Linked DNA regions of Maricaulis maris. The protein of the gene in region 2 interacts with the protein of the main gene of each other region in a pairwise test. Links are inferred from orthologs where the notes say so. Each region holds a gene or a part of one and is shown on either strand. Other genes may lie near its edges. The genes, in order: AAA969_RS12020 and secA.

The links.
Region 1: the proteins of secA (region 2) and AAA969_RS12020 interact in binary tests that used the Escherichia coli proteins (3 or more experiments, as listed by UniProt). The link is inferred for Maricaulis maris from one-to-one orthologs.

The regions. Positions count from the first base shown.
Region 1 is NZ_AP027270.1:2,519,236-2,535,128, forward strand. What follows is about bases 6,654-9,615. They hold AAA969_RS12020 (YbgC/FadM family acyl-CoA thioesterase), read right to left. Parts: upstream 8,386-9,615; coding sequence 7,921-8,385; downstream 6,654-7,920. Other genes in these bases: tolQ (protein TolQ), read right to left, coding at 6,654-6,984; AAA969_RS12015 (hypothetical protein), read right to left, coding at 7,158-7,826; ruvB (Holliday junction branch migration DNA helicase RuvB), read right to left, coding at 8,382-9,452; ruvA (Holliday junction branch migration protein RuvA), read right to left, coding at 9,507-9,615. Also shown: ATP-dependent zinc metalloprotease FtsH, read right to left, coding at 1-526; tRNA lysidine(34) synthetase TilS, read right to left, coding at 630-1,988; tol-pal system protein YbgF, read right to left, coding at 1,991-2,887; peptidoglycan-associated lipoprotein Pal, read right to left, coding at 2,998-3,522; Tol-Pal system beta propeller repeat protein TolB, read right to left, coding at 3,656-5,017; AAA969_RS12000 (hypothetical protein), read right to left, coding at 5,045-5,863; AAA969_RS12005 (ExbD/TolR family protein), read right to left, coding at 5,877-6,311; more of tolQ, read right to left, coding at 6,316-6,653; more of ruvA, read right to left, coding at 9,616-10,148; crossover junction endodeoxyribonuclease RuvC, read right to left, coding at 10,145-10,645; AAA969_RS12040 (hypothetical protein), read left to right, coding at 10,962-11,303; AAA969_RS12045 (hypothetical protein), read left to right, coding at 11,405-11,965; AAA969_RS12050 (hypothetical protein), read left to right, coding at 12,024-12,587; AAA969_RS12055 (cupin domain-containing protein), read left to right, coding at 12,741-13,925; tkt (transketolase), read right to left, coding at 14,036-15,893.
Region 2 is NZ_AP027270.1:2,398,594-2,412,472, reverse strand. Bases 7,950-11,372 are described here. They hold secA (preprotein translocase subunit SecA), read right to left. Parts: upstream 11,018-11,372; coding sequence 8,150-11,017; downstream 7,950-8,149. Other genes in these bases: AAA969_RS11395 (peptidylprolyl isomerase), read left to right, coding at 11,332-11,372; AAA969_RS11405 (GNAT family N-acetyltransferase), read right to left, coding at 7,950-8,122. Outside these bases: AAA969_RS11445 (shikimate kinase), read right to left, coding at 1-131; AAA969_RS11440 (hypothetical protein), read left to right, coding at 238-378; AAA969_RS11435 (hypothetical protein), read left to right, coding at 347-1,987; AAA969_RS11430 (site-specific tyrosine recombinase XerD), read left to right, coding at 1,984-2,955; AAA969_RS11425 (acetyl-CoA carboxylase carboxyltransferase subunit alpha), read left to right, coding at 3,048-4,079; AAA969_RS11420 (CsgG/HfaB family protein), read right to left, coding at 4,084-5,334; AAA969_RS11415 (hypothetical protein), read right to left, coding at 5,336-5,761; AAA969_RS11410 (hypothetical protein), read left to right, coding at 6,348-7,286; more of AAA969_RS11405, read right to left, coding at 7,661-7,949; more of AAA969_RS11395, read left to right, coding at 11,373-12,159; 8-oxo-dGTP diphosphatase MutT, read left to right, coding at 12,210-12,626; AAA969_RS11385 (Flp family type IVb pilin), read left to right, coding at 12,628-12,789; AAA969_RS11380 (methyltransferase domain-containing protein), read right to left, coding at 12,913-13,830. UniProt on the Escherichia coli protein: Required for protein export, interacts with the SecYEG preprotein conducting channel.

The DNA.
Region 1 (15,893 bases), 120 kb from region 2 along the record:
GGAACTCGACGACTTCCTGGAGTTCTTCCTTGGCTTCGTCGACGCCGGCCACATCGTCAAAGGTCTTGCGACCATGATGCTCGGTCAACAGGCGCGCCTTGGACTTTCCAAAGCCCATCGCGCCGCCACGGCCACCACCCTGCATCTGGCGCATGAAGAAGATCCACACCCCGATCAGCAGCAGAAGCGGGAACCAGTTGAACAGCATATTGAGGAAGATATTGCCCCCTTCGGACGCTTCTTCGACGCGAATATTCACGTTCGCCTCGCGCAGGATGCCGACTGTCTGGGTATCCGACGGCGGCAACACGACTTCGAAGCTTTCGCCAGACACGGTTTCGGCCTGCAGCATGTCGCCGCGAATCGTCGCGCTGGAAATCTCGCTGCGTTCAACCCGGTTCAGGAAGTCGGAATAGGACGGTCCGCGCTGAACGGTTGCCGGGTCCGATGACCGGCTGATCATCTGCACCAGCACCATCAACAGGACGAGGACCACGGCCCAGATCGCAATATTTCTCATTTGCATGCGTTTATCCGTTCAATCATTCGGTCATTCCCGACCAGATATGGGCATTCCATCGCCCCGGCGCCAGTCATCCAAGCAGCCCTGCGGCAAAACACCCTAAGCCTCAGGCCCGTTCGGTCTCAGCAAACCATCTGGCCGCACCGTGCGAAAGCAGACGCCTGCAAAATCTGTGCTCGATCAACGAGCGCACCTCGGTCGCCCCGCGAACGGCAACGTCGCCTTCGGCGGAAACCGGGTTTCCCAAACCGGCGATCACCACGACCTCTCCGGCTGCGCGACCGACCAGCAGTCCGGACCGGGCCGAACCGGGAACAGCGTCGAGTATAGCGCGATCAGCCAGTCCTTCATACGTATCTCCGAGCAGGTGCCATTCAAGTTCACGCGCGCGGCCGTCGATCACGAAGCGGCCATCGAACACCGCCGTGCCGGCCTCCTCCTCGATCCAAGGACTGGGCGGCTCGCGGTCGACCCGGCCACTGACAGCGCCGCCGTCCCGGATCATCCAGACCCGCGCGCCCGGCCGCACCAGAACGCCGCAACCCGAGGCCGGACGCCCTGCCCGGATCGCCTCGTCCAAGGGAATGAGACGCGCCCGCGACGGACTCGCCGGCTGCCCCGAGACCGCCATCACGGCCGCCTCGAGCAAGGTGAGGCGAAGCACGGTCGGCAAACGGCTCCAGTTTTCAGGCGCGAGGTCAATCGCCCCCCAGGGGTGAAGGCGCAGACAGGTTCTGGCTGCCTGCCATGCGGCGAGACGTTCGGCGTCCAGCACCGCCCGCAAGTCGGTCGCCAATGCAGCAAACCGTCCCGTATCGAAGCCCCTATCATCCAGCTGCGCGAAGGTCTGCCTCATGCGGATACGGGCATAGTGCGTGTCCTGGTTGGACGGATCCTCGATCCAGGCGGCCCCGTCAGCCTCCAGACTGGCGCGCAGATCGGCCCGGCTGACAGCGAGACAGGGCCGCACCAGCATCACCTCCCGCCCCTCCGGCCAGGCGGGGGATGGCACCCGCTCGCCCATCGCTGCTGCACTGCGCCAGCTGCCGCCGGCGGCCAGCCTCATACAGACAGTTTCAGCCTGGTCGTCGCGGGTATGTGCCAGCATGATGGCAGTCAATCGGAGCCGACGGGCTGCGCTCGCCAGAAGACGGTGGCGCGCTCGACGGGCGCGGGCCTGCAGTCCGCCCCCCCCGCGCGCCTGATCCCAGCGCAGGATGTCGCATGGCCAGCCGAGGCGGGCAGCGGTCTCCGCGACAAAGCGGGCTTCGCCCGCACTCTCCGGACGCAAACAATGATCGACGGTCAGTATGTGCAGGGCACGACCGGACTGGCGGGCCCAGCGGTTCGCGATGAGCAAGAGGGCCAGACTGTCTCCGCCGCCCGAACAGGCCAGTCCGAGCGGACCTTCGCCCGCAAGCCGGTCGAGCGCCGATGTGACGATGTCAATGGCTGGTGCCGACACGCCTACCGGCAGTTGGCACGAACCGATTCCCGGGCCGCGCGGGCCTGCGATGCAGGGGCGGCATCCGGGAATTGGCGACCAAAGCGGGCCAGTGTGGCGCAGGCATCCTCGGTCCGGCCCATCCCGTGCAGCGATGCCGCCAGCCGAACCAGTGCATCGGGGGCCTTGTCGCCCTCGGGCTGGAGCCGCAACGAGGCGATATAGGCATCGGCTGCAGCGGTGAAATCGCTCCGGACATAGAAAGTCTCACCAAGCCAGTAATGGGCCTGGGCGGTCAGCGGGTGATCAGGATTGTCGGCAACAAACGTCTCGAAACCGGCCTGGGCGCCATCGAAATCGCCATCGAGCAGTCGCGCCCGGGCGGCCTCATAGACAAGGCCCGGATCAGCCGAAGCGCTGGTGGCTGCGTCGGTGGGCGTCGTCGGAGCACCACCCAGAACCCCGGTCGCGGCCGCGCGGGCCGCCGCATGGGGGTCGTTCGGGTCTGTAATGGCAAGGGCGGCGCCGTCTTCACCGGCTGCAGCGGCCGCCGGATCGATATCGTCCAAGCCTTCGCTCATCCAGGCGACGGCTTCGTCGTCGAGTGAAGGTGCCTCTGACTGACGCGCCATGGCTCGTTCATTTTCCAGCGTCTCCAGCTGCTGACGCAGCTGGCGGTTTTCAAAGCTCAGCCGCTCGGCTTCGCCGGTCAGGGCCTGGACCTGGTATTCCAGCTCATCCATGCGGCGCATCAGGGCCTCGGCGACCGGGTCGCCGGCCATGAACTGGTCTTCCAGATTGCCGATACGCACTTCGGTGGCATCGATGCGTTCGGAAAGTTCGCGGCGCGACTGGGCCTCGGCAGGCGCGATGGCGACCAGCGAGGTAACGAGGACGGAGAGACAAATATATCTGATCATGACACCCACCTAGCGGACGAGGACGGCGAAAATACGGCCTTGCGACCGGAGAATGGAAAACGCCCGCGACGGGTTTGTCACGGGCGTTTCCTGTCACAAATGCGAACGGCCTAGTTGGTGTAGCCGCCCACGAGCGTGGTAGTCGCATTGCGGTTGACCGCCCAGCAGGTTTCCGACGACTGCATGCAGGTCGGACGTTCCTTGCCGTAGGAGGTCGTCGAGATCCGCGACGGATCAACGCCCTGGCTGATCAGGTAGGTGCGTGCCGCATTGGCACGACGGGCACCAAGCGCGAGGTTGTATTCACGCGTGCCGCGCTCATCGCAATTTCCGGCGACGAGAATGCGGGTTCCCGGGTAGGAGGCGAGCCAGGCCGCCTGGCGACGCAGGGTGGCGCGGGCCTCGTCCGACAGGTCATGACGGTCCAGTCCGTAGAACACACGGTCGCCCGCAGTCGCCACAAAATGATCCGCGGAACCGGCCATCGGCCCGGTTTCGACCGGCGGCGGGGTCTCGTCAGGCCGCTCGACCGGACGGGTATCCTGTACCGGCGGCGTATCGTCCACCGGCGGGGTCGAAGCACAAGCGGTCGCAAACGCCCCAAGCGCCGCAATAGCAAAAAGTTTGATTTTCATAATGTTACACCCTCATCCAGCCCAAGCGCACACGGCCTGCGGCTTACTCCCGATCACGCAAGACGTGACGTTGTACCGACGACGGCCCCCCCAATGGTGCCGCTCACAAGACAAAACGTTACGCAGAAATTTTCTATTCAATCAAGGGCGACCATGCCGGATCGGAAGCCATTCCGCCGGTTGCCAGCCGCCTGAGATTGAAGCCGGCAAGGTCGACACTCCAGATTTCATATCGCGTCCCGTTCGTCCGGGACTCGCCGCGCGTGAAAAGCAGGACCCGGCCATTGGGCGACCAGGCCGGCGTATCGACGAAATACCCCTCATAGAGGATGCGCTCGATGCCGGAGCCATCTGCCCGCACGACGCCGAGCGCAAACTGGTTGCCGATCTGTTTGGTGAAGGCAATGAGGTCGCCGCGCGGAGACCAGACCGGTGTCGTATAGCGACCGGAGCCGAACGTGACCCGCTGCACATCGCTACCGTCCCGGTTCATCACATAGAGCTGCGAACCGCCGCCACGGGCCGAAGAGAACACGATCCGCTCGCCATCCGGGGCGAAAGACGGTTCGACATCATCGGCCGGGTGCTGCGTCAAGCGTTGGAGGTTTCGCGTCCGCAGGTCGAACAGGTGAATATCGTGGCCGGAGCGCGTCTCGATCGACACTGCGAGCTCGGATCCGTCAGGTGAGAAACGCGCCGACAGGCTTTGCCCCTCCGGATCGACCTGGCTGGCCGCGCCAGCACCACCGGACGCAAACAGGGCTTCCTGGCGGCCGGTTTCTAGATTGTAGAGATAGGTCGTCGCCTGGCCATCGAGGAAGGAGACGTAGGTGATTTCCTGGGCGCTCGGGGAGTAGTTCGGCAATAGCGCCATATAGGAGCGATCGGTCAGAAAGGACGGGTTGGCGCCGTCCTGGTCCATCAGGGCCAGCTGACGGATCGGCTCACCGTCGATGCCACGACCTTCCGAGACATAGACGATACGTGTGTTGAAATAACCGGTCTCACCGGTGAGGCGCTCATAGACCGCATCGGCCAGACGGTGCGCGACCCGGCGCCAGTTCTCCGGCGCGGTGCGATATTGCAGGCCTAGCAGTTGCTCTTCCAGTCGTGTGTCCCAGAGCCGGAAACCGACCACCAGCCGTCCATCTTCCTGGATCGTGACACTGCCGACCAGCAGGGCCGATGCGTTGATCACGCGCCAGTCGGAAAACCGCGGACGCAGATCGATATTGGCGATGTCCTCGATGAAGGCGTCCTGGTCCACCGGTGCAAACAGGCCGGAGCTTGCAAGGTCATTGGCGACCACGCGAGTGATGTCCGCGCCCCGGCGAAGGGCCTCGTCGGAGGCGCCGACGAAATCGGGGACCGCGATTGGCATCGGATCGAGATTGCCCTGGGTCACATCGACCCGCAGCGGTTCCTGGGCATCAGACGCGCCGGTCCATCCAACAAGGGCGAGGACGGCAGCAAGGAGCACGAGAAGTCGGGTCATGGAACAGGGTCTCCGGGACGGGTGTGACTAGCGACCGTATAAGGACGGCGAAAAATTGACCTCAATTTGACGCCATTGAGAATAGGCTTCCGGTGGCAGCGGGTAAGGCTGACACTCGACTGCCGCGCGCAGCGCCCGTTCGCCGGCGACACGCAGATACGGATTGGGCGAATTGAGCACGCGTGATTGATCGACCAAACGCGGCGGCCCCGTGAGCTCGCCATTGCGGTCGAGATCGAGCACCAGTTCAACCGCCAGCTCGTCCGGCTCGGGCGCATCCAGCGACGCGCGCCAGCAGCGCGCCAGGTGCGACCGTATCAGATCCTGCAGGGTCGCGGTCATCGCCTCGCCATCGCCAACCGGGTCACGACGCGGACCCTGCTCGGAGGCCTGACCGTCGCGGGTTTCCGACACGCTGCGGGACAAATCACCCAGCAGATCATTCAGGGACGGTTCGGCGGGTTGAGCCGGTTCACGTGGACGCTCGGGACGTTGGGGTGGGACGTCCGGCGTTGTCTCGGGTTCCGGCTCGGCAGGCACGACTTCCGGCTCTTCCGGTGTCTCGGCGGGCGTCTCGACCACCTCCGGCTCGGGCTGCACCGGCTCGGGCACCGGGGCGGACTGGGTCTCGGGCTCTTCGATGAGCTCGTCAATCGTCTCGTCCGGCTCGTCTTCGACCACCGGCTCCGGTGCGGCGGCGCGGATGCTGTTTCGCTCACCCAGCGTCACCAGTTCAATCGGAACGATCGGCGACGTTTCCAGCACGGAGGCGACACGGGGCAAATAGATCAGCCCCGCGGCGATCATGCCGCCGTGAATGATGAGGGAGAGGACAAGACCACGCACAGTAGAACCGCCGCTACCGTTCGATCGGATCGGTTACGAGACCAAGATTGGAGAAGCCGGCTGCGTTGATATTGGCCATCACCCGCGCGACATCCCCATAAGCCGCGCCGTCATCAGCCCGGATATAGATCCGCGCGTCAAAGCCCGTGCCGGCGATGGCGCGCAGGCGCGGCACAAGGTCTGACAGCGGGACTTCCGTCTCCTGCAGGTAGATCACGCCATCGGCATTCACTGTCACGGTGAGCGGCTCCTCGCCGGCCGGCAGGTTGCGGGCTTCGGTTTCCGGCAAGTTGACCGGAACACCAACCGTCAGCAACGGCGCGGTGATCATGAACACGATCAGCAGGACCAGCATCACGTCGACGAAGGGCGTGACATTGATCTCGGCCTTCGGCTTCCAGCGGGCGCGGCCGCGACCGGATCCGCCACTATCGAGGGAAGCACCCATCGCCCTAGAGCCCGTCGCGGTCGGCAAGCGCCGACAGCTCGTCAACGAAACCGTCGAGGCGCGCACCATATTTGGCGAGATTGGCGGACAAGGCATTGAAGAAGATCACTGCCGGAATGGCGGCAAGGAGGCCGAGCGCGGTAGCAAACAGGGCCTCGGCAATGCCGGGCGCGACCACTGCCAGATTGGTGTCCTGGGACGCCGCGATGGAGCGGAAGGCATTCATGATGCCCCAGACGGTCCCGAACAGGCCGACGAAGGGGGCGGCCGACGCGATCGTGGCGAGAATGCCCAGGCCGCCCTCGGTGTTGGTCATCTGACGACCGGCTTCGGCACCGGCCGCCTTGGAGACGCGTCCGCCGGCATTGTCACCATTCCATTCCCGCAGGCCGGCAGCGAAGACACGGGAGAACGGCTCCCGCGCCGACTTGGCGAATTGGTCCGCAAGCGCATCGAGTGAGCGGCCGGACCAGAATTCACGTTCGAAATGCTTGGCCTTGCCATGCAGGCTGCGCATGTGCAGCGATTTGTCGATGGCGATGGCCCAGGACCAGATCGACATGAAGGCGAGAATGCCCATCACGCCCTTGACCACCCAGTCCGCGCGCATGAACAGGGCATAGAAGGAGAATCCTTCCACGACTTGTGCGACCTCGACGACAGAAGACTCCATAACGCTCACCCTTGCGCTTCGGCGCGGCCTTTCGGCCGCCCCGATCGTGTGTTTCACAATCCGTCAAACGCCATGCAGGCTTCATGCCTGACGCGACGCGTTCCATCGCTGACAGATCCTTGACTACCGAATACGGCAAATTTCAGGAGGTGATAACCGCAAAAACTGCGCTCTCATCTCTCGTCATTGTGCGCGACCAGATGAGGCGCGACTTCCTCGACGACATCCCAGTGTTCGACGATCCGTCCATCTGCCAGACGAAAGAGGTCGCAGGCGCGATAGGTCACGCCATCCATCTCGAAGCATGAGAAGACGGCCACGTGCTGGCCTTCACCGACGATCTCATCGACCCCGTGATAGGTGAGGCCCGGTCGCGGGCGCCGCCGCGCGAGCAGGACGTCGTAACCCTGGGGACGACAACAGCTGCCCGGCGTGTGGCTGACGAAACGTCCCCGGTCGATGAACGCATCCGTGTGTTCACTGCCCCCGTCGCGCACCACCATCTGGATGAAGGCATTGACCTGGGCCTTGTTCAGCCCCCCCTCCTCGGCCAGCATCCGGTCGGGCTCGCCGGATGTGGACACGGCGCAATAGGGGCCATCCGGTTCAAAACGGGCAGACACCTGACGCTTGACGGCCATGAGACCCGCCTTGTCGCGGCGAACCATACTCATGGTCACCCAGACTTCACCACCCGCTTCAGGCTCGTGAACGACATGCATGAACATGTCGCCGCCATCCTGCAGCACGCGCGCGACATTAAAGCCGAAATTGGGAGGCGGAACCGCCGCACCGGCGGGACGCAAGCTCCGATCTTTCGGCGACTTTGAACGATGGGACAATGACACCCTCCCCTGCAAAACAGGGGTAAAGGCCACAAACATTACAAGCAAGTCACCTTATCGACCGGGCCGCGACTATTGCTGCGAATGCGGGTCATTCCTGATTGGGGCTGACCACACGACCACCCCACTTCGCCTGCATCCATGACGGCGGGCGTTTGGCCCGTCCATTTCCGTCGATACACACAGCCTGAACCGAGGCCGTTGCAACAAGATCAGAGCCCCGAAACAGCCGCTGTTCCATCATCAGCCGGGCGCCCGCCTGGGGTCTGAACTCGGTCTCGATCACCAGAACGTCGTCAACATGCGCGGCGCGGACGAACTCCACGCCCATCCGCCGGACGGCAAAGGCAAGCGGCGGCTCCATGCGCGACAACTCGGAATGATGAATGCCGCAGGCCCGCAGGCTTTCCGTACGGCCGCGCTCGAAGAAGTGCAGATAGCGCGCATGGTAGACGACCCCGGAAAAATCAGTGTCCTCATAGTAGACACGCACCGGCAGACGATGGATGTGATCAGCGCCGAACGCGCCGGCGGCTGGCTGCAAGGCATCGGTCATTTTCCGAACAGACCTCCCGGGGCCGGAGCGCTGGCAGCCTGCGCACCGGTCTGAGGCGGCGTCAGCCCGAGATGCTGCCAGGCCCGCGCCGCCGCCAGACGGCCACGGGGCGTTCTCTGAATGAAGCCCTGCTGGATCAGGAAGGGCTCAACCACATCCTCGAGCGCATCGCGCGCCTCGGCGAGCGCGGCCGCGAGGGTTTCAACGCCGACCGGCCCGCCGCCAAAGCTTTCTGTCAGGGCTTTGAGATAGCGACGATCAAGGCTGTCGAGACCAATCTCATCAACCTCAAGGCGCTTCAAAGCCCGGTCGGCCACCGCGTCATTGATCTCCACTGCGTCCTCGGCCTCGGCAAAGTCGCGCACGCGGCGCAGCAGACGACCCGCCACCCGGGGCGTTCCACGCGCTCGCCGCGCAATCTCTCGGGCGCCGTCCGGGGTCGCCTCGATCCCGAACTTCGCCGCCGCGCGCGTGACAATGAAACCGAGCTCGGCCTCGTCATAGAATTCGAGCCGGACCGGCACCCCGAAGCGGTCACGCAGAGGCGTCGCCAGGAGCCCCGCCCGCGTGGTTGCCCCGACAAGGGTAAAAGGCGGCAATTCGATCCGGACCGTCCGCGCGGACGGCCCTTCCCCGATCACCAGATCAAGGCAGAAGTCCTCCATCGCCGGATAGAGGATCTCCTCGACAGCCGGCGCGAGGCGATGGATTTCATCGATAAAGAGGACGTCGCGGGGTTCGAGATTGGTGAGGATTGCGGCCAGGTCCCCCGCCTTCGCAATCACGGGCCCCGATGTGGCCCGGAAACCGACACCCATTTCACGGGCAACAATCTGCGCCAGTGTCGTCTTGCCAAGACCCGGCGGGCCGGACAGCAGAACGTGATCCAGCGACTCGCCGCGCCGCCGTGCCGCTTCGACAAAGACCTTAAGGTTGGCGATTGCCGCCTTTTGGCCAACAAAGTCCGAGAAGGACAGCGGTCGCAGGGCGCGGTCACGCCCGTCGCCGGGTTGCATGTCCTGGTCAACCAGGCGGCCGCCATCTATCGGATCGAGCGCATCAGTCATGATGGCTTGGGTCTATCGTGATCCGCTCGCCCGCGTCCACGCGGATCGTCGCCATCACGGTGCGAGTTCCTTCAAGGCGAGGCGAATGACATCGCTCAGTGGCGCGTCATTACCGCGCTCACGCAGCACCGAGGCGACCGCCTGGCGTGCCTGTCCCTCATTATAGCCGAGATTGATCAGCGCGGAGACCGCATCCTCGCGGGCGTGACTATCACCGCCGGAGATCGGTGCAGGGGTCGCCGCGCCCTCACTGTCGAGGCCGTGGACCGGCAATCCGATCGAGAAGCTGCGTCCGACCGGCGGCGCCTTGTCTTTCAGCTCGGTTGCGATCCGAGTCGCCAACTTCGGGCCGACACCCTTGGCGCGGGCAAAGGTCGACTTGTCGCCCAGCGCCGCCGCATTGACGATCTCGCTGACCGGCACGGTATCCAGCACCGCAAACGCGGCCTTGGCACCGACACCCTGGATATTCTGGAGATGGACGAACCAGGCCCGATCAATGTCCTCGAGGAAGCCGAATAGCTTGAACGCATCCTCGCGGACATGGGTTTCGATATGCAGCACCACGTCCTGCCCGGGCTCCAGGCGGGACAATGTACGCGCACCTGCACCGACCAGATAGCCGACGCCATTGACATCCAGAACCAGTTCATCGGCCCCGATCGCCTCGACCCGGCCCTTGAGTATACCGATCATGCGGCACTCCCGAGGGTGACGGCCCGGCGATGGTGGGCGTGGCAAATGGCGATTGCAAGCGCGTCGGCGGCGTCAGCGGTTGCTTTGGTGCCGGGCAGAAGGACGCCGACCATGGCGGCGATCTGTGCCTTGTCCGCCGCACCGGTTCCGACCACGGACTTTTTAACGAGGCGTGCCGCATACTCGGCGACCGGCAAGCCGGCTTGAGCCGGCGCCAGCAGCGCCGCGGCACGGGCGTGTCCCAGTTTTAGGGCCGACGAGGCGTTGGCGGCCATGAAGGCCTCCTCGATGGCGGCCTCATCAGGTCGATGCTCGCGAACGAGCGCGCCCACAGCGTCAAAAATATGGATAAGCCGCTGGGAGAGAGGCGCGTTTGTCGGCGGGGTCACAACACCATGCCCGAGCGCACTGATCCGACTGCCCTCGACCCGGATCATGCCCCAGCCCATTCGTCTGAGACCGGGATCAATCCCCAGAATTCGCACGGATAACGCCATTCAACCCTCCCGGTCCGGATCTACATAGCACCAGCTGCGCGGTTGGAACAAGACGAGAACGACATCGGGGACAGCCTATACCAAGCCCACCTGTCAGCCATGAGAATGGATTGCATTGTCACAATATACCATCTGCACATCATTCTCATAGTCATAGCTAATAAGAATTACTCTCAATATCTCCCGCAACCCGCTGATTAAAAAGCGAAAAAAAATAGCCCGAATTGTTTGCCAGTCATCCGACCGCCGCATAAGCTAAACGTAATTCTGGCAGAGCTACATTGTGTAGCGCGCATTCTAAGGGGGAATTTGACACATGGCCAAAAAAGGCAAGCTGAGCCGCCGCTCCTTCCTGACCCGCGTCGCGGGCGGAACGATTGCTGCAGGTGCTGTGGCAACGGTCGCTGGCGCGGCAGTCATTCAGCGGAACTCGGACGCAGACCCGGCCGATAGCGGCGGTCGCGCCCGTACGGGCAACACGGATAGCGATCCGAACGATTACGCGAACCACGGCGTTCGCCGCACCGGTCGCACTGACAGCGACAGCGGCTCCTGCGCCGACCAGGCGGGTTATGGCCGCGGCAACACCGGCTACACCGACAGCGACAGCTCCGGCTGTTCCGACCCCGGTGGTCGTGGTCGCGGACCGAGCCTCTAAGACTTCAGCGACGGCGCCTTCGGGCGCCGTCGTCATATCTCGAGCGTGAGGGACGACAGGTAATTCTTGGGGGATTACCGACACGACTATGAGGTAGTTACATGGCCAAAAAGGGCAAACTCAGCCGGCGCTCCTTTCTGACTCGCGTCGCGGGAACCGCGATTGCGACCGGCGCAGCCGCCACTGTCACGGGCGGCGCTATCGCCCAGAACTATACGGGCCGAACAGATAGCGACACAGGCAGCTATGCAGACCGCAGCGGCTATGGCCGCACGGGCGCAACAGATAGCGATTCAGGCCGCAATTCGGACCGCGCCGGCTATGGCCGGGGCAGCACAGGCGTGACCGACAGCGACACCGGCTCCTATGCAGACCGGGCTGGCAATGGTCGCGGGCGCTCGGGCATCACTGACAGCGACACGGGCACATATTCCGATCCAGCCGGCAATGGCCGCGGACGCCGCACCACGGGTATCACCGACAGCGATACCGGCTCCTATGCCGATGCCGTCGGCAATGGGCGCGGGCGTTCCGGCATTACCGACAGCGATACCGGCGCCTATGCCGACCCGGCCGGCAATGGCCGTGGTCGTCGCTCATGCACAGACAGCGACACCGGTGCCTATGCTGACGCCGTAGGCCGTGGCGATCGCTGCCGCTGACACCAGGCCCGATAGTCGGTCGTCTCGGCCGACATCGCCCCTGCACATGGAGGCCTGAATGGCCCAACGCGGAAAACTCTCCCGTCGTTCTTTTTTGACCCGGGTCGCCGGCGCGGCGGTTGTGACCGGCGCTGCCGGCACAGTCGCCGGGTGCGCGACAACCGGCTACACTGATAGTGATATTGGTCGCTATGCGGACCCGACCGGTGCCGGCCGCGGCGGCAGCGGCGGATATGGCAGTACCGGCGCGACCGACAGTGATACCGGTCGCTATGCCGACCCCGTCGGCAACGGGCGTGGCGGCGGCTATACCGATGCTGATTCCGGTCGCTATGCCGACCCGGTCGGCGGTGGACGCGGCGGCGGCATCACCGATGCTGATACTGGGGCCTACTCTGACCCGGCCGGGCGCGGCCGCGGCAGCTCTGGCATTACGGACAGCGACACCGGATCCTACTCCGACCCTGTCGGGCGCGGCCGCGGTGGTAGCCGCCGAGGCGCAACGGATAGTGACAGTGGCCGCTATGCGGACCCGGTTGGCGGGGGGCGCGGCAGCCGGTCCTGCACCGACAGCGATACCGGCAGCTATGCCGATCCCGTCGGTGGCGGCCGGCGCTGCTGAGCCTCACCCGCCGGCGCGGTTCCAGACTGAACAAACCCCTGCGACCCGTCGTGGGGGTTTTTCATCGACCATGTGCAGTTGAGCACGCTCGGACAGGCGACAAGCCGCCCCTGTCTCGCTAACGTTTCCAGTACACTAGGGGAGAGACACCACATGACTGAACCGCTCTGGCTGACCGATCCATTTCGCGCAATGATCGACCCGATCGACCGCGAGACCTTCTTTCGGGACTACCACGAGAAAAAGCCGCTGATCGTCCATCGCGAGGATCCGTCCCGGTATGCGGGCCTGCTGTCCATCGCCCGGATCGACGACATCGTTTCCAGCATCGACCTGCGTGAGGGATCGCTTGACATGGCTCGCTCGGAGCCGCCGGTTCAGCGCGAGGACTACATGTTCGACACAGGCTATGTCGATCGTGGCGGTGTGGCCAACCAGTATCGCCAGGGCGCGACCATTATCCTTCCCCAACTGCACATGGTGGACGCCACACTTGGCGAGTTCTGTCGCTCCGTGGAGTCGATCCTGAGCTGTCATGTCCAGACCAATATCTACCTCACGCCGCCGGACAATCAGGGTTTCAATACCCACTATGATGACCACGATGTCTTCGTGATGCAGATAGAAGGCGAGAAGCTCTGGCGTTTCTACGCAACCCCGGTCGAGAACCCCTACCGAGGAGAAGGTTTCCGCCCCGAGGCCCACGAAGCCGGAGAGCCGGTCGCTGAATTCGTCCTGAAGGCAGGTGAGTGCATCTATGTCCCGCGCGGCCTCATGCATGATGCCCAGACCCACGGGACCGAGGCCTCGCTCCACATCACCCTGGGCCTGATCGTCAAGACCTGGGCCGATCTCATGCTGGAAGCGGTCTCGGAAGTCGCCTTGCGCACGCCCGCCATGCGCCGCTCACTGCCCACCGGCTTTGCCCAGCCCGACTTTGACCGGGCTGACGCGGCCGCGCAGTTCAAGGCGCTCACTGATACGCTCGCTCAGGAAATGAGCCTCGACGGCGCCATGGACTTCTTTGTCGACAGTTTCATCCGCTCCCGCGTGCCCAACACGCGCGGCACGATCAGCAGTTATCGTGCAGCGTCGAGCCCGGATCAGGCCTTCCGCCTGCGTCCCTTCGTGCCATGGCGCTTTGCTGGCGATGACAAGGAGAACGTCCTCATCACGGCTGGTGGTGAAGTCCGTTTTCCGGCCGAGGCGGAAGCCGGCCTTCATACGCTGCTTGATGGCGGCACCGTGACCGCGGCCAGCTTTGTCGGTCAGGACGAGGCCGCGGCGGTAGAAACCCTCGGCAAGCTGCATGCCTTCGGTCTTGTGGTCCCGGTCTGAGCGACCGACCACACCATCTCAACAACACGCATACCAAAAGAAAGCGGCCCGGTCATACCGGGCCGCTCGCTCTTTTCTGGATACGCTGAAACGGCGGCCTGAGGAACGCTCTAGCCGAGCAGAGCGTCGGCCTGGGCGACGATGGCCTCGGCGGTGATCCCGAAATGGTCATAGAGCACCTCGGCCGGCGCACTGGCGCCAAACCCCGTCATGCCAACAAAGCCACCCTTGCGCCCGATAATCTCGTCCCAACCAAACCGCAGGGCCGCCTCACAGGCGATGATCGGGGTGCCGGTCGGGAACAGGCTTTCAAAATAGGCATCACCCTGCTCGAGCAACAATTCCAGACACGGTGCCGAAACCACCCGAACCGAAAACCCCTTGGCCCGCAGGGTTGCCGCAGCGTCGACCGCCAGACTGACCTCGGAACCGGTCGCGACGAGAACGATATCAGCGGCTCCATCGCTCTCTTGCAGCGTATAAGCGCCACGAGCCGAGCGGTTTTCGCTGCCGTCATCATCGCGCAGGAAAGCCAGTTTCTGACGCGACAGGGCGAGGACCGACGGCCCGTCAATCCTGCGCAGCGCCAGATCCCAGGCTTCAGCCGTTTCCAGCGCGTCGGCCGGACGGAAGACATGCATGTTGGGGATTGCCCGCAAGGAGGCCAGCGTCTCGACCGGCTGGTGGGTCGGACCATCCTCGCCCAGACCGATCGAGTCATGGGTCATCACATAGATGACCGGTTGCTGCATCAACGACGAAAGACGCATCGACGGCCGGCAATAGTCAGCGAAGACGAGGAAGGTCGCAACGTGCGGACGGAAGCCGCCATGCAGCGACATGCCGTTGGCGCAGGCAGCCATGCCGTGCTCACGGACCCCGAAATGCAGATACTGGCCAGCATAGTCACCGGCCTTCACAACGCCGACATTCGGCGTTTTGGTCAGGTTCGAACCCGCGAGGTCGGCCGACCCCCCGGCGAGGCTCGGCCAGTCACCGATGATCGCGGCCAGGGTCTGGCCAGACGCCGCCCGGCTCGCCAGATCCGGCTTGTCGATGGCAACCTGGCGCCGCCAGGCATCCAGCGCAGCGAGCTCTTCCGGTCCCGGCTCGCCGGAAATACGGGCAACAAAGTCGTCGGCCTTGTCTGAACCGGCCAGTCGATCCTGCCAGGCCTGATGGGTATCTGCCGAGCCCGTAGCGCGCCAGGCATCGAGAATGTCTGCAGGCACCTCGAACGGTGCGGCATCCCAACCCAGCGCCGCGCGGGTACCGGCGATCTCCTCAGCCCCAAGCGGGGCCCCATGGCTGCCAGCGGTTCCCGCCTTGGTCGGTGCGCCGAAACCAATGGTCGTCCGGCACGCGATCAACACCGGCTTGTCCGAAGACCGAGCCGCCTGGAGGGCCGCGTCAATCGCGGCGTGATCATGCCCGTCAATTCGCGACACCGCCCAGCCGGCGGCCTCGAAACGCTTGAGAACATCAGTGCTTTCGGAGAGGTGGGTCGGGCCGTCGATCGAGATTTCGTTATCGTCCCAGAGCACGCATAGACGGTTGAGGCCGAGATGGCCGGCCAGCGAGATCGCCTCGTGGGAGATGCCTTCCTGGAGGTCACCGTCGGACGCGATCACCCAGGTGCGGTGATCGACCAGCTCGTCGCCGAAGTGTGCGTTCATCATGCGCTCGGCGAGCGCCATGCCGACGGACATCGAAATTCCCTGGCCAAGCGGACCGGTCGTCGCCTCGACACCCGGCGTATGACCATACTCCGGATGGCCTGCAGTCAGGCTGTCGAGTTGACGGAAATCCTTCAGCTCATCCATCGTCATGCCCTCGAAGCCCGTGAGGTGAAGGATGGAATAGAGCAACATCGAGCCGTGCCCGGCCGACAGCACAAAGCGGTCGCGATCGGCCCAACCGGGGGCCGCCGGATCGAACTTCATATGCTTGGCCCACAAGACCGTCGCC
Region 2 (13,879 bases):
TCCACTTCTTCGTCGGCATCGCGGAATTGCAGTTTCAGGGCCTGCGCGAGGCGCCGGCCGACGGTCGTCTTTCCGACCCCCATCAGACCGATGAGGACGAGTGATTTCTGCGGTTTGTGGACGCTCGACATGCGAGCGGTATAAACGGTCTGGAAATCGCCGCAATCAGGGTTAGGCTCGTCGCCGCGTCTGCCTGCAGTGCGATGGTGGGCATTTTAGGGTCAAGGAGTCGGGTTCATGCGTGGTTTTCTGGTGGGTGTGGCGGTTATCGCCGGTCTCGTTGCGATCGGCTTCGGCACGCTGGTCATGATCGCCAACGGCCTGGAACCGACCCGGGAGAATGTGCGTGTCGAGCTGGAAGATGATTTCCCGCGCTAGCCTGCTGGCAGCGCTTCTGGGCGGGGCCGCTACGGCCCAGAATCCGATTGAAGTGGAGCGTCTTGATGCGCTCGATCCCCTGGAGGTCTCGCTGACCGATCGCGGGCTCGGGGACCGTTTGTGGACGGGGACAGGTCGCGACATGGCCGAGGCCGTGCTGGCCAGGCTGCCCGGCTCGGACGAAGACGGCTATGCCAGCGAGGCGCTCGGCGATACCGCTCGCATCATCCTGCTGTCCGGCGGACAGCCTCCGGCGGGCGGTCGTGGTGATGACCGTCTGGCGGAATTGCGGGTCGACCGTCTGCTGGCGGCCGGCGGGGCGCATGATGCCTTTGACCTGCTGGAGCGGACCCCCAATGTGAATCGGAACCCGGCGCTGGCGCGCTGGCATGCCGAGCTCGGCTTTGCGGTCGGTGCGGCGGACCGTGCGTGCCAGACCACGAATGCGCTGATCGACAATCGCGAGGCGCCGGACTGGTTGCGTCGCCGCGCTTTCTGTCTCGCCCTGGACGGGCAGGGCGCTGCTGCCGAATTGACCGCCGAGCTGGCGCGTGCGGCATCCGCCGACGAGGATTTCGATGCCCGCCTCTTCTCGATCACGCTGGGCAGTGTGGCGGAGGGTGTGGCGCCGCCGGACAGCGGTCTCGACTTTGCCATGGCCCGCTATCTTGTTGACCCGGAGGCCGACACGCCGGCGATTTCCACGACGGCGCCGGCCTGGCTGCGTGCGCTTGGCGTCACGCCGGTGTTCGAGCCGGTCCCGATCAACGATCCGGCAGCCGCTTTCGAGGCGGCCCTGGCCCTGTCGGGCGCGGAGCGGCATCAGGCGCTCGAGGATCTGCTCGGCCAGGGGCGTGACCGCGAGATTGCGGCGCGCGCTTTCGGCCAGCTTCTCGCCGACACGCCCGACACGGCACGCTTCATCCATGTCGCCCGTCATCACGGTGGCGAGATCGAGACCCTGCCGCTGACCGAGGCCTTGCTCGAACACGGATACGAGATTGCACTTGCGGCGGTCATCATCGGGGATTTGCGCGATGCCGCCCGCTGGCGTGATGCGCTGATGGACGGTCCGCCGCGCCGTCCGAGTGCAGCAGAGCTGGCCGGCCAGCCGGTGCTCGAGATGGCGGATGGCACGCTGGTCTATGCCGATGGAACGCCGGTGGATGGCGCGGTCTCCGAATGGGTGCCGCCGAACCCGCGCCGCATGGTGGCGCTCGACCTCGCCTTGCACATTGCCCGTGATGCGCTGGGCGCCGGTAATTTCGATGCCGTGCTGGCTGCCTGGCTTGAAAGCCAGGGCTCTGGCGCCCTGCCGGAGCAGCTGGCGCTGGGGGCGCTGGGGGCCCGATTGCCGGGTGATATCCGTCTCGCCGTTCTGGGACGGTCCGAAACCGCGGGCAGTCCCGAAGCGGCCGCCATGGAGATGGCGGTTCGTGCCGGGGCCCGGGCGGAGACGGCGCTGCTTGCGGTATCCGTGCTCAACCGGCCTGAAACCGCGACCGACCCGGTGGCCTTCAGCCGTGCCATCGCGGCGCTGGATGCCGCCGGCCTGCGTCGGCATGCGCTGGCCCTGGTGCTGGAGCGGGTGATCGCGAGGGCGCGGTGAGTCTAACCTCTCGGGGCGGACGCAATGGCGATGGCGCCCTGATCGCGCTCTTTCTCGACATGATGGCTGCCGAACGCGGGGCCGCCGCCAACACACTCGATGCCTATCGCCGCGATCTTGACGATGTCGCCGGTCGTCTGGCGGCCCGCGGCCAGGGGCTGGATGCGGCCACCACACCGGACCTCGAAGCCGTGCTGGCCGGGTTTGCGGCCGACGGTTTGGCGGCCTCGACGGCTGCGCGCCGCCTGTCCGCGATCAAGCGCTTTTACCGCTTCCTGCTGTCGGACGGGGTCCGCGACGACAATCCCGCCACGCCTCTGCGGGCGCCGAAGCAGGGCCGTTCGCTGCCCAAGATTCTCTCCGAGGCCGATGTCGATGCGCTGTTTGACGCGGCGACCACACTGCCGGGTCCGGCCGGTCTGCGCACCCGCGCCTTGATGGAGCTGCTCTATGCCGGCGGGCTTCGCGTGACCGAGCTTGTGTCCCTGCCGCTGGGGGCTTTCGTGCAGGCCGAACGCTGTATCCAGATCACCGGCAAGGGCGGGCGTGAGCGACTGGTGCCCCTGACCGAGGCTGCCCTGGAGGCGGTGTCGGCCTACAAGGCCGTGCGTGAGGCTCACCTGCCAGCCGACAAGACGCGGGGCGGCAAGGCCGCGCGTTTCCTCTTTCCCTCCCGCACCGCCAAGACCGGTCATCTCACCCGCGAGCGCTTTGCCCAGATACTCGGTGAGCTGACTGTCGCGGCAGGTCTCGATCCGGCGAAGGTCTCGCCGCACGTGCTGCGCCATGCCTTTGCCACACACCTGCTGGCCCGGGGCGCTGATCTGCGCAGTGTCCAGATGCTGCTGGGTCATGCCGATGTCTCGACCACGCAGATTTATACGCATGTGCTTGACGAGAGGCTGAAATCCCTCGTCCAGTCGGCACACCCGCTCGCCCGTCGCGATGGTGACGACCCTTCCGGTTGACCGATGCGCACGCGCGGCTTTTGAGGCTTGTGACACCGGGGCGGGGTGGTTAGGTTGCCCTCCGCTTTTGTGATCACAGGCGTTGGCAGGGCATGTCCGACCCCACTCGTACCTATCTCGATTTCGAACGGCCGCTGGCCGAGCTTGAAGCCAAGATCGAAGAGCTCGAATCCCTTGCGGGTGAAGACTCTCCGGACACGGCTGAAGAGACGGCGCGCTTGCGTCAGAAGGCGAGCGAACAGCTTGCCGCGCTCTATTCCAAGCTCGACCCCTGGCGCAAGACGCTGGTGGCTCGTCACCCCGAGCGCCCTCATTTCCGTGATTACCGCAAGGCGCTGATCGAGGATTTCGAGGAATTGTGCGGCGATCGCCGCTTCTCCGAGGATGCCGCCATCGTCGGTGGCCTGGGCCGCTTCCGCGGTCGCTCCGTGGTCGTGATCGGCCATGAGAAGGGCCACGATACCGAAACCCGCATCAAGCACAATTTCGGCATGGCGCGCCCGGAAGGCTATCGCAAGGCGATCCGCCTGATGGATTTGGCCGAAAAGTTCAACCTGCCGGTTCTTACCTTCGTGGATACCGCCGGTGCCTATCCCGGGCTTGGCGCGGAAGAGCGCGGCCAGTCCGAGGCCATCGCGCGCTCCACCGAACGCTGCCTGACGCTCGGCACGCCGCTGATCTCCACCATTACCGGTGAAGGCGGGTCCGGCGGTGCCGTGGCCCTGGCCAGCGCCAATGTCGTGATGATGCTGGAACATTCGATCTATTCGGTGATCTCGCCGGAAGGCTGCGCCTCCATCCTGTGGAAGGATTCGGCCCGATCCAAGGACGCCGCTGTCGCCATGAAAGTGACCGCGCCGGATCTGCTGGCCATGAAGCGATCCAAGGACGCCGCTGTCGCCATGAAAGTGACCGCGCCGGATCTGCTGGCCATGAAGATCGTCGACCAGGTCATTCCGGAACCGATTGGCGGGGCCCATCGGCATGCCGCGGCCACGATGACCTCGGTCGGCAATGCCATCGAAAAGCACCTCGGGCAGCTCGAGCAGATGGACGCCAAGGCCCTGCGCCAGCAGCGCCGCGAGCGCTTTCTGGCCATTGGCCGGACCCTGCCGGGCGCCTGAGGGATCAGCCCCGCATGACCGGTTGCCCGTCGAACGGGGCGACGGCGCAGGTACCACCGCGCTGACGGATCGCCTCGCAAGTTGCCACGGCCTCGCTTTCGGTCTGCCAGCTCCCGGCCAGAAGGTGGAATTCGGCACCGCCATGACCTTGTTCGACCCGCAGGACGCGTCCGGCGCGTCCGGCCAACAGGTCGGCATAGATCGCGCGCAGCTCGCGCCACTCACGATTGACGTTCCAGACCGTCAGCTCTGAGGCGATATGCAGGCCATAACCATTCGTCGGCGGCAAGCGGGATGGCGGTATCGGGTTCCTCGGGATCTCGCTCCGGGCGTTACTTGCCAGAGCCTGAGGCTGTTCGGGTAGCGCTTCCTGCACCAGAGTCGCCGTCGGAGCAGGCCGGATCTGCGCCGTTTGTTGACGGGCCAAGGCTGGTTGGCCATCGATGCAGGAACCGGATTCAAGGTCGTAGAGCATCGCCATGAACTCGAAGACCGCGCGGTCGATCATGCTCCGGACGGCGGTCTGAACAGGTTCCAGCGCGCGTTCGCCCCCGCCAATATCCAGGACCGTCCCGTCCAGGAAGGCATAGACACCAGCTTCGACTTCCTGTCCACGGATCTGCTTGCGCAGGGAGCGGACCGCGAGGACCTCGGTGGAGCGAACGTCAATCAGGCGCAGGTCAATTCCGACATCGACGATGTACTCGCTGCCGCCAAAAGCCAGCGCGCCGCCGGTCTGGCTGGTGGTATTGGCAAAGGCGTTGGTTCCGCTCGAGCGAATATTTGGATTGAACTCGGTAATTCCGCCAACCAGGTAGAGGTCTGCGCCCTCCATCTGTCCGCGCTGGACCGTGCGAAGAACATTGGGCGCATCCCGGACCAGGCCGCTCTGGGCATAATCGAGCTCGACCTGCACGACGCCCATGTCGAAGCGCTCCACCAGACGCATGCCGGCCTCTGATGCGGCGGTTATTGCCATCAGTGTGGCGCCCTGGGTCAGGCGGCGACCGGAGAGGTAGTCCTCCGCACCTGTCAAGTCGGAGATATGTCCGACGGCCAGCCTTGGCGCGGCATAGTTCTGCGACCGGGCATGGTCGGCCAAGCAGTGCAGGGCTTCAGTATAGACGCTCCGGGACTGGACGACCGGGCTCCCCGTCAGAGGCGCGACATACGCGACCGGGGCGTCCGGATCCTGCGTCGTCGAGCAGGCAGGCAGCAATAGGGCTGCGATGAGCGGCAGGGCAAAGCGACGCATTCTATCGGCCTCTCGTCTGGGGCGTGCCGTTCACATTGACGGTCTGCGAGCTGTTGTTGGTCTGGTTGATGATGATGGTGCTGGCCACGGTCCCGGAAATCGAGACGCTATTGCCGATGCTGACGGCTGTCGTGCCCGCCCGGCTCAGCGTTCCGCCCATTGGAAGCGTGGAGCCGCTTCGACTGGCGAGGCCTGCGCGGGTGCGGGCCGGGTTGTTGCTGGCGCCGGATCCCATCAACTGGCCGTTGATAATGATCCGGTTACCGTTCTCGTCTCGCCCTGCGGGCTGATATGGCTGTGCACTTTGCGAGAATGTGGTGCCGTATGGCTGGGTTTGCGGCGCGCCAAAGCTGTTTGTTTGCGCGAAGGCCGGGCCGACCAGAGCCAGGCTGGTAGCGGCTCCTATTATATAATGTGCGATGTTCATGGTCCGCTCCCGGATATCTGTTGTTCGGGATGTGAACTGCAACGGTGAGGCCAGATGCCGATCGATGCCGGGCCATTTATCTCCAATTTTAATAAAATCAGGATTTTAACAGGGAGAGGAGATTCCGTTAACATTTACAACAAGTAAAAATACTCCTATTGCGGGATTTATGCCGACAAAATTAAACAATGAAATTCCCCTATATCGCTAAAAGAAAAATCTCAAATATCCTATTAATTGAATTCGAGGATCTATTATTTTTCTTTGTTGATTATAGGGTTTCGAGGATGTCCGCTTTTACATTCTGTGCCTATATGAGAAATTGTGTTATAAAATTGAACACTTCATCTGTGCCAGTGTCCCAAATTTGCGGTTAATTTTTTTGTGCAAATTTGAATCAATTAACCCCATCTCGTCGCCATAAGTTTTACCGCGGAAAACCGTATTTGTTTTGAATGCGATATTTGCCGTTAATCCATTATAAATACTAATGAAATCTCCGGTTTTGGAGTGGTTCGTCGGTTGCGAGGTCGACCGTGCAGGCGGGACGACCGTGCTGCAGCTTTAGTCCTAGGAAGGAAACGACATGAGCAAGAAGACACTCGTTGCCGGCGGCTGTACCGTTTTGGTTTTTGCCGCATTTGCGGCGTCCGCATCGGCCCAAGATCAAACGGTCCGCAACGTTCAGACGAACTGGGCGCAATCCCGTGCCCAATTGAACTCGGAGATTGATGGCATCAACGGCGAGGTTTCGCTGACCGCTGCCGCGATCAACAACTCGTTTTCCGCGGATATTGCGGGCAATGTCCAGATCCAGAATTATCAGACCACCTACCGTGATTCATCAGCCGAGCTGAACTCTGACATCAATGCGGTGGTGGGCGATGTCTCCGCGACCGCGGCGGCGATCGGAAACTCTGCCAGTGCAACGGTTGGCGATAGTGACTACGCGTCGCTCGTCAATAACCAGCGCGCAACCGGTGTTTTCCGGGCCGACCTGAATATCGGGGTTGACGATGTTGTCGGCAATGTCAGCGGTACCGCCGCGGCCATCGGCAACTCGCTGTCGGTTGAGGCGGCTGGCGAGGGCTTGAACCTCAGCAACAACCAGTTCTTCCGCGGAGACGCGATCTCCACGCTGAACGGCCATGTCGAGGACGTCCAGGGCGAGGTCGCGCTGACCTCGGCGGCCATCGCGAACTCGGCATCCTATGACGTCCAGGCGACCGATTGGGCCAATATCACCAACTATCAGACCACCAATGTTGACCCGCGTGCCTACTCGAATGTCGGTGTTTCTGATGTCACCGGGAATGTGAGCAGCACAACAGCAGCCATCTCGAACTCGTTGAGCGTCTCGACACTGCCGCAGACAGCAGACATTCGTCTCAACTCGACCCAGCTCAACAACGCCTATACCGGCGCGGTCGCCAATGCGACGATCTCCGATGTCGCCGGTGACGTCTCCGCCACGGCTGCCGCGATCGGCAACTCGGTGTCGGTCAGCTCCATCACCGACTTCTAGGCGCCGACCGGGAGGGGCGCCCCCCCGCTCCCTCAAGCGTTGACGCCTGGTGCGGCCGGTTCTCTTTCGGAGAGCCGGCCGTTTTACGCGCGCTCTTGATTGAGGGCGCGCCCCATCAATTCGGGTCCGGGCGTAAATGACAGGTTTCGTGCCTCCATCCTGCGGAAGGAACCGCCACGGTCCAGGGACGCGCTGTCGCGATGACCTCGGCCGCCAATGCGATCGAAAGGCCGCTCGGCAATCAGGGCTCGCGAATACGGCGTCGTTCCGGCATTCTTGTGACTGTTCATCCGGGCGTTCCTTTGCTCTGGTCGTGTCGCAACAACCAGTCTCAAGGCTTCAGCCCGGTTGACCAACCTTATGAAAACTCACATCTAGAGCTCGACTTCCAGCCAGGGCAGCTCCCGCCCCTTGAAGACCGCGCTTGGCCGCATGGCAACGCGCTTGGCGCCCATATGGATATAGGCCGCCTCGGCATAGGGGTCGGAGAGGATGGTCATCACCGTTTCGCCGCGTGCCTTCAGCTTGGCCTTGGCGTCCTCGAAGAGGTCGCGACCGACGCCCTTGCCGATCGCGCCGGGCGTGATGAAGAGCAGGTCGAGCGTGCCGTGATGGCCGCCGGGATCGATCTGGCAGACGCCGAGCGGCGTGCCGTCGGCAAGTTCGGCCAAGGTGGTCAGCCCTGCCTCTATGGCGTCCCGTGTCACCTTGAGGTAGGGCGCGACCTCGGCCATGAAGACCTCGTCATAACCCCAATGCGCCTTCGATTTCAGGCACAGTTCTGACAGGGCATCCTCTTCACCGAGGCGAGCGGGGCGCAGCTGGACGTCACTCATTGGCGTGCGCTCATCAGGCGGCCGTAATCATGCGCCGGGGGCGGTGTCGATGGCACCATGGCATTGCTTGTACTTCTTGCCGGATCCGCACGGGCAGGCGGCATTGCGGGCGACGCGGCCCCAGGTCTCCGGACGGCTCGGATCGGCCGGTGTCGACACGCGGCGCTGGGTCGGAGAAACGCGCGGTGCGACCGGACCTGCGCCCGGGTCGCCCATTTCGTTGCGACCGGTGCGCGGATCGATATGGGTTGCGGTCAGGCCTTCCGGCTCCTTGGGCGGTGCCGGAGCCCGTTCGAAGCGGATCAGCATCAGCTGCTTGGTCACTTCGCCGCGCAGATTGTCCATCATCCGTTCGAACAGGTTGAAGGCCTCGGTCTTGAACTCGTTCAGCGGATTGCGCTGGGCGTAGGAGCGCAGACCGATCATCGAGCGCATGGCGTCGAGGTTCTGCAGATGCTCGCGCCAGTTGATGTCGATGGCCTGGAGCAGGATCGATTTTTCGATCCGGCGCATCAGGTCCGGTCCGGCATTGGTCGCTTTCTCGGCATAGGCGCGGTCTGCGGCTTCGGAGACCCGCTCGAGGATTTCCTCGTCGGCAATGCCTTCTTCCTCGGCCCAGGCTTCGACCGGAAGGTCGAGGCCGAACGTGTCGTGGAGCGCCTGCTTCAGCCCGGCGATATCCCACTGGTCGGCATAGGCCTTCGGCGGGATGTGTTCGGAGACCAGGTCCTCGGCGGTGGACTGGCGCATGTCCTTGATGACGTCGGCGACATCGTCGGACAGCATGAAGTCGATGCGCTGCTCGAAGACCGCCTTGCGCTGGTCATTCATCACGTCATCGTATTTCAGGACGTTCTTGCGGATGTCGAAATTGCGTTGCTCGACCTTGCGCTGCGATGTTTCCAGCGCCTTGGACATCCACGGGTGCTGGATCGCTTCGCCTTCCTTCATGCCGAGCGTGCGCATGATGGTGTCGAGGCGTTCCGGCGCGAAGATGCGCAAGAGGTCATCCTGTACGGAGATGAAGAATTTCGAGCGGCCCGGATCGCCCTGGCGACCGGTCCGGCCCCGCAGCTGGTTGTCGATGCGGCGGCTTTCGTGCCGCTCGGTCGCCAGCACATAGAGACCGCCCGCATCCAGCGCCTTGCGCTTCTTCTCGGCGATGTCGGCCTTGATGGCGTCCATCTCGCGATCAATCTCGGTCTGGCTCGGCGTCTTGCCGGCGGCGTCCTGTTCGGCCTTCCAGGCGTCGAGGCGCATGTCGGCATTGCCGCCGAGCTGGATGTCGGTACCGCGGCCGGCCATGTTGGTGGCAATCGTCACCGCGCCCGGCACGCCGGCCTGGGCGACGATGAAGGCTTCCTGCTCGTGATAGCGGGCGTTCAGCACCTGGTGGTCGATCGGGATCAGCTTCAGCATTTCCGGCAGGGTGCGGGCCGACGCGCGGGCCGATTTCTCGAACTCCGCCTTGGCGGCCTCATCCTTGGGATAGAGGTGGCCGAGCATCTTCTTGAAGACGGTCTTGTCGCTCATCAGCCGGTCGATGACTTCCGACTTTTCGATCGAGGCGGTGCCGACCAGAACCGGTTGTCCGCGTTCCTGGCAGTCGACGATTTCGTCGATGATGGCGGCGTATTTCTCTTCGAGGGTCCGATAGACCTCGTCTTCCTCGTCGATCCGGGCAATCGGCTTGTTGGTCGGGATTTCCAGCACGCCGAGCTTGTAGATGTCGAAGAATTCGTCGGCCTCGGTGAGCGCCGTACCTGTCATGCCGGCGAGCTTGTCGTACAGGCGGAAATAGTTCTGGAAGGTGACCGAGGCCAGGGTCTGGTTTTCCGGCTGGATCTCGGTGCCTTCCTTGGCTTCGATCGCCTGGTGCAGACCATCGGAGAGGCGGCGGCCCGGCGTCATGCGGCCGGTGAATTCGTCGATCAGGACAACGGCATTGTCCTTGATGATGTAGTCCTTGTCGCGCACGAAGATCTTGTGCGCCTTCAGGGCCTGGTTGACGTGGTGGACGACGGAAATGTTCTCGACGTCGTAGAGATCGCCTTCCTTCAGGAGCTCGCGCTCTTGGAGCAGGCGCTCGATCTCTTCATTGCCCTCTTCGGTGAGCAGGATGGAGCGGGCCTTCTCGTCGATCTCGTAGCAATCCTCGGCCAGAAGCGGGATCAGCTCGTTGATCGTCTTGTAGAATTCGGTGCGGTCCTCGGTCCGGCCGGAGATGATCAGCGGCGTGCGGGCTTCGTCGATCAGGATGGAGTCGACCTCGTCGACGATGGCGAAGCCGTGGCCGCGCTGCACCATTTCCTCGGTCGAGTACTTCATGTTGTCGCGCAAATAATCGAAGCCGAGCTCGTTATTGGTCGCGTAGGTGATGTCGCAGGCGTAGGCCGCCCGGCGCTCCGGATCGGTCATGCCGTGGGCGATCACCCCGGTGGTCATGCCCAGCTGGGCAAAGACGCGGCCCATCCACTCGCTGTCGCGGGTGGCCAGGTAGTCGTTGACGGTGACCACGTGCACGCCCTTGCCCGGCAGCGCGTTGAGGTAGCAGGGCAAGGTGGCGACGAGGGTCTTGCCCTCACCGGTCTTCATCTCGGCGATCGAGCCTTCATGCAGCACCATGCCGCCCATCAGCTGGACGTCATAGGGGCGCAGGCCGAGGGCGCGCTGGGCCGCCTCGCGGACCGCGGCAAAGGCCTCGGGCATCAGTGAGTCGAGTTTTTCGCCCTTCTCCAGCCGGTCGCGGAACTCCGCCGTTTTGGCCTTCAGCGCGTCGTCGGAGAGCGCTTGGAACTCCGGCTCCATGGCGTTGATTTTTTCAACCACGGGCCGCAAACGGCGGATTTTGCGGTCGTTCTCGGTTCCGAAGATCTTGCGGGCAATGGAGAGCATCTGGGTCAGGCTTTGCGAACTACTGCGCAACTGGCGTCCGGCGCCCAGGTTTCGTTCCGTTCGCCGGGGACGACAGCATTGCTTTGAAACGTCAGGGTGACTTAAGGATGAGGGGTGTAACTGTCAATCAAGGCGCGCGGCAGACCGGCGGCGTGCCCTTTCCAGGCGAGGCGCTACAGGTGTCTGTTTTCAGGGTCTTTTGCATTTTTGTGCTGACTGCAACTTGCGCAGCCTGCGGCCCTGAGCCGCGGCGGACAGCCGAAGATTTCGAGCCCGGGCGTTCCGGCCTGTCCCTGGATGAGGCCGATCCGGTCATGGCTCGGGTCGATGGCACGATGATCCGGCGTTCCGATGTCGAACGTGAGGCCGTCGCCCAGGGCGATGATCCCGCCGGGTCCCCTCCGGAGCCGGGCAGTGAGGAGTTCGACCGGGTGCTGGAGGAGCTGATCGATCAGCGGCTTCTGGCGCTCGAGGCGCGGCGCCGCGGGCTCAACCAGTCCGAGGAAGCCCGCCGCCGGCTGGCGCTGGCCGAAGAGCGGATCCTGGGTAATGTCCTGGTCGAGACGGCACTTGCCGACGCCGTCACCGAGGAGACCATCCAGCGCATCTATGAGGAGCAGATCCGTCTCATCCCGCTGGGCGAGGAGGTGCGGGCCCGTCATATCCTGGTGCAGACCGAGGAAGAAGCGCTCGCGATCAAGGCGCTGCTCGATCAGGGCCGCGACTTCGCCGAACTGGCAGTGGCCATGAGTGAGGACCAGGCGACCCGCCTCGAGGGCGGTGATCTGGGCTATTTCTCGCGCGAAGGCATTCTGCCCGCGTTCGGGGCCGTGGCGTTTGCGACCCCGGAGGGTGGCGTCTCGGAGCCCTTCCGGACGGAGTTCGGCTGGCACTTGCTGACCGTCGTGGATCGTCGTCGTCAGCCGCCGCCCTCGCTGGAGGTCCTGCGCCCGAACATCGCCCGCTTCTATACCTTCGATCAGCTCGAAGCCCTGATCGAGGGGCTGCGGAACCAGGCGGTGATCGAGCGCGCCGACCTGTCGCTCCTGCTTGCGCCTGCGCCCGCAGACGGTGAAGAGGAGACGCAGGAAGCCGCGCCAGGCCCCGTGGAAGACGGTCCGGACCCGGACCAGCCCGGCTAGGCGGCGATTAACCGCGTTTCTGCACACGTCCTTAAGGGAGATGTGGGACCATGACAGCTGGTAGCCCCAAACCGGTGCTCTTCGTTGCCGCGTGCGCCTTGCTGGATGCTGACGGACGCATCCTTATCGCCAAGCGGCCCGAGGGTAAGCCAATGGCGGGCTTGTGGGAGTTTCCGGGCGGAAAGATCGAGCCCGGAGAAACGCCGGAGCAGGCTGTGGTGCGTGAATTGCGCGAAGAGCTGAGTGTCGAGCCGTGTGAACGGTGCCTGCACCCGTTCGCCTTCGTCTCGCACCCCTATGACAGCTTCCACATCGTCATGCCGCTCTTCCTGTGCCGCACCTGGGACGGTTTCCCGCAGCCCAATGAAGGCCAGGAACTGGCCTGGGTCCGCAAGGAAAAGCTGCGCGACTACCAGATGTCCGCCGCCGACATCTCCCTGGCCGCCGAGCTGAGGGATCGTCTCTAGGATGCGCGATCACCTGACCCGATTCTGCCGCAATGAACGCGGCGCGACGGCGATCGAATATGCGCTGATCGCCGTGATCGTCTCGATGGCCGGGGTCGCTGCGCTGGTGATTATCGGGCCAGTCGTCCTGGACATGTATAACGGTGCGGCGGCGCCCTTCTAGCGCAATTTCATTGATTTCAAAGGCAGCGAAGTTGCTCTGATTTCCTGCCTTTCCGCGTTTGCGACCCGCAAGGTCGGCTCCACGCTTTTTGAAAAGTGCTCGAGGACCCGCGTGTGGGTCCGGCTAGCGCCCCGCCTTCTCACCCAGTGACGTCTCGGTGACCCCAAGCGCGTCGGCGAGCCTGTGTGTCGCTGAGCCGGGCCGTTTCGGCCTGGGCTGGTCGGGATGGGGCGCCCAGCCGGCGGCATGGACGATCTCGAAGGTGGCGCGGATGCGTCCGTCGGGATCGGAAAAGCGTTCAGCATATATCTGGCCAGCCCGGGCGAACAGACTCCGCGTGGCCGGCTTTCGCGGTCGGTCGCCCAGCACCGACGTCTCGCCCATGCCGCGCAAATCGGCCATCAGCGCAAAAATGTGGTCGTAGCGAACGGTGATCCGGTCGACATCGGCGACCGGCATGGCAAAGCCGGCCCGCTGTAGCAGGGCGGCCATGTCGAAGGTTCCCGCGAGCGGCGAGATCCGCGCCGCAGCGCCGCCGGTCAGCTCGCTCTCGGCCGCCATCAGGCATTGCCGCAATTCGGTCAGGGTCGAACCACCCGGCAGGGCGCAGGCGAAGAAACCGTCCGGCTTGAGCACGTGATTGATCTGGACGAGGACACCGGGCAGGTCATTGGTCCAGTGCAGGCCCCACGGTGCCAGCACCAGGTCGAGGCTTTCGCTGGCAAAGGGCAGGCTTTCCTCATCCAGAGCAAGCGCAGGGCCGCCGAGCCCGGCCGTGACCGATGCCGACAGGTCGGACTGGCACCACCAACCGACCTTCGCCCTCAACTCGCTTGCCGCCGGGCTCGCGGTCAGGCCCGGTCCGCCGCCGAGGATCGCGGCCCGGTCGAAATCGCGCATGACGCTGGCCACCCGGTCGCCCATGTCATCGAAGGTCCGTTGCGCGAGGAAGTTGTAGTCTGGCAGACTGCCAGCAGCGCGGTCCCGGCGGCGTCCGAGCAGCGAGCGGTCGAAGAGGGTGGGCGGGGCCGTATGGGTCATCCAGCGGATATGCCCCCAAGGCGGGGTCAGGGAAAGGGGCGCCCGCTGC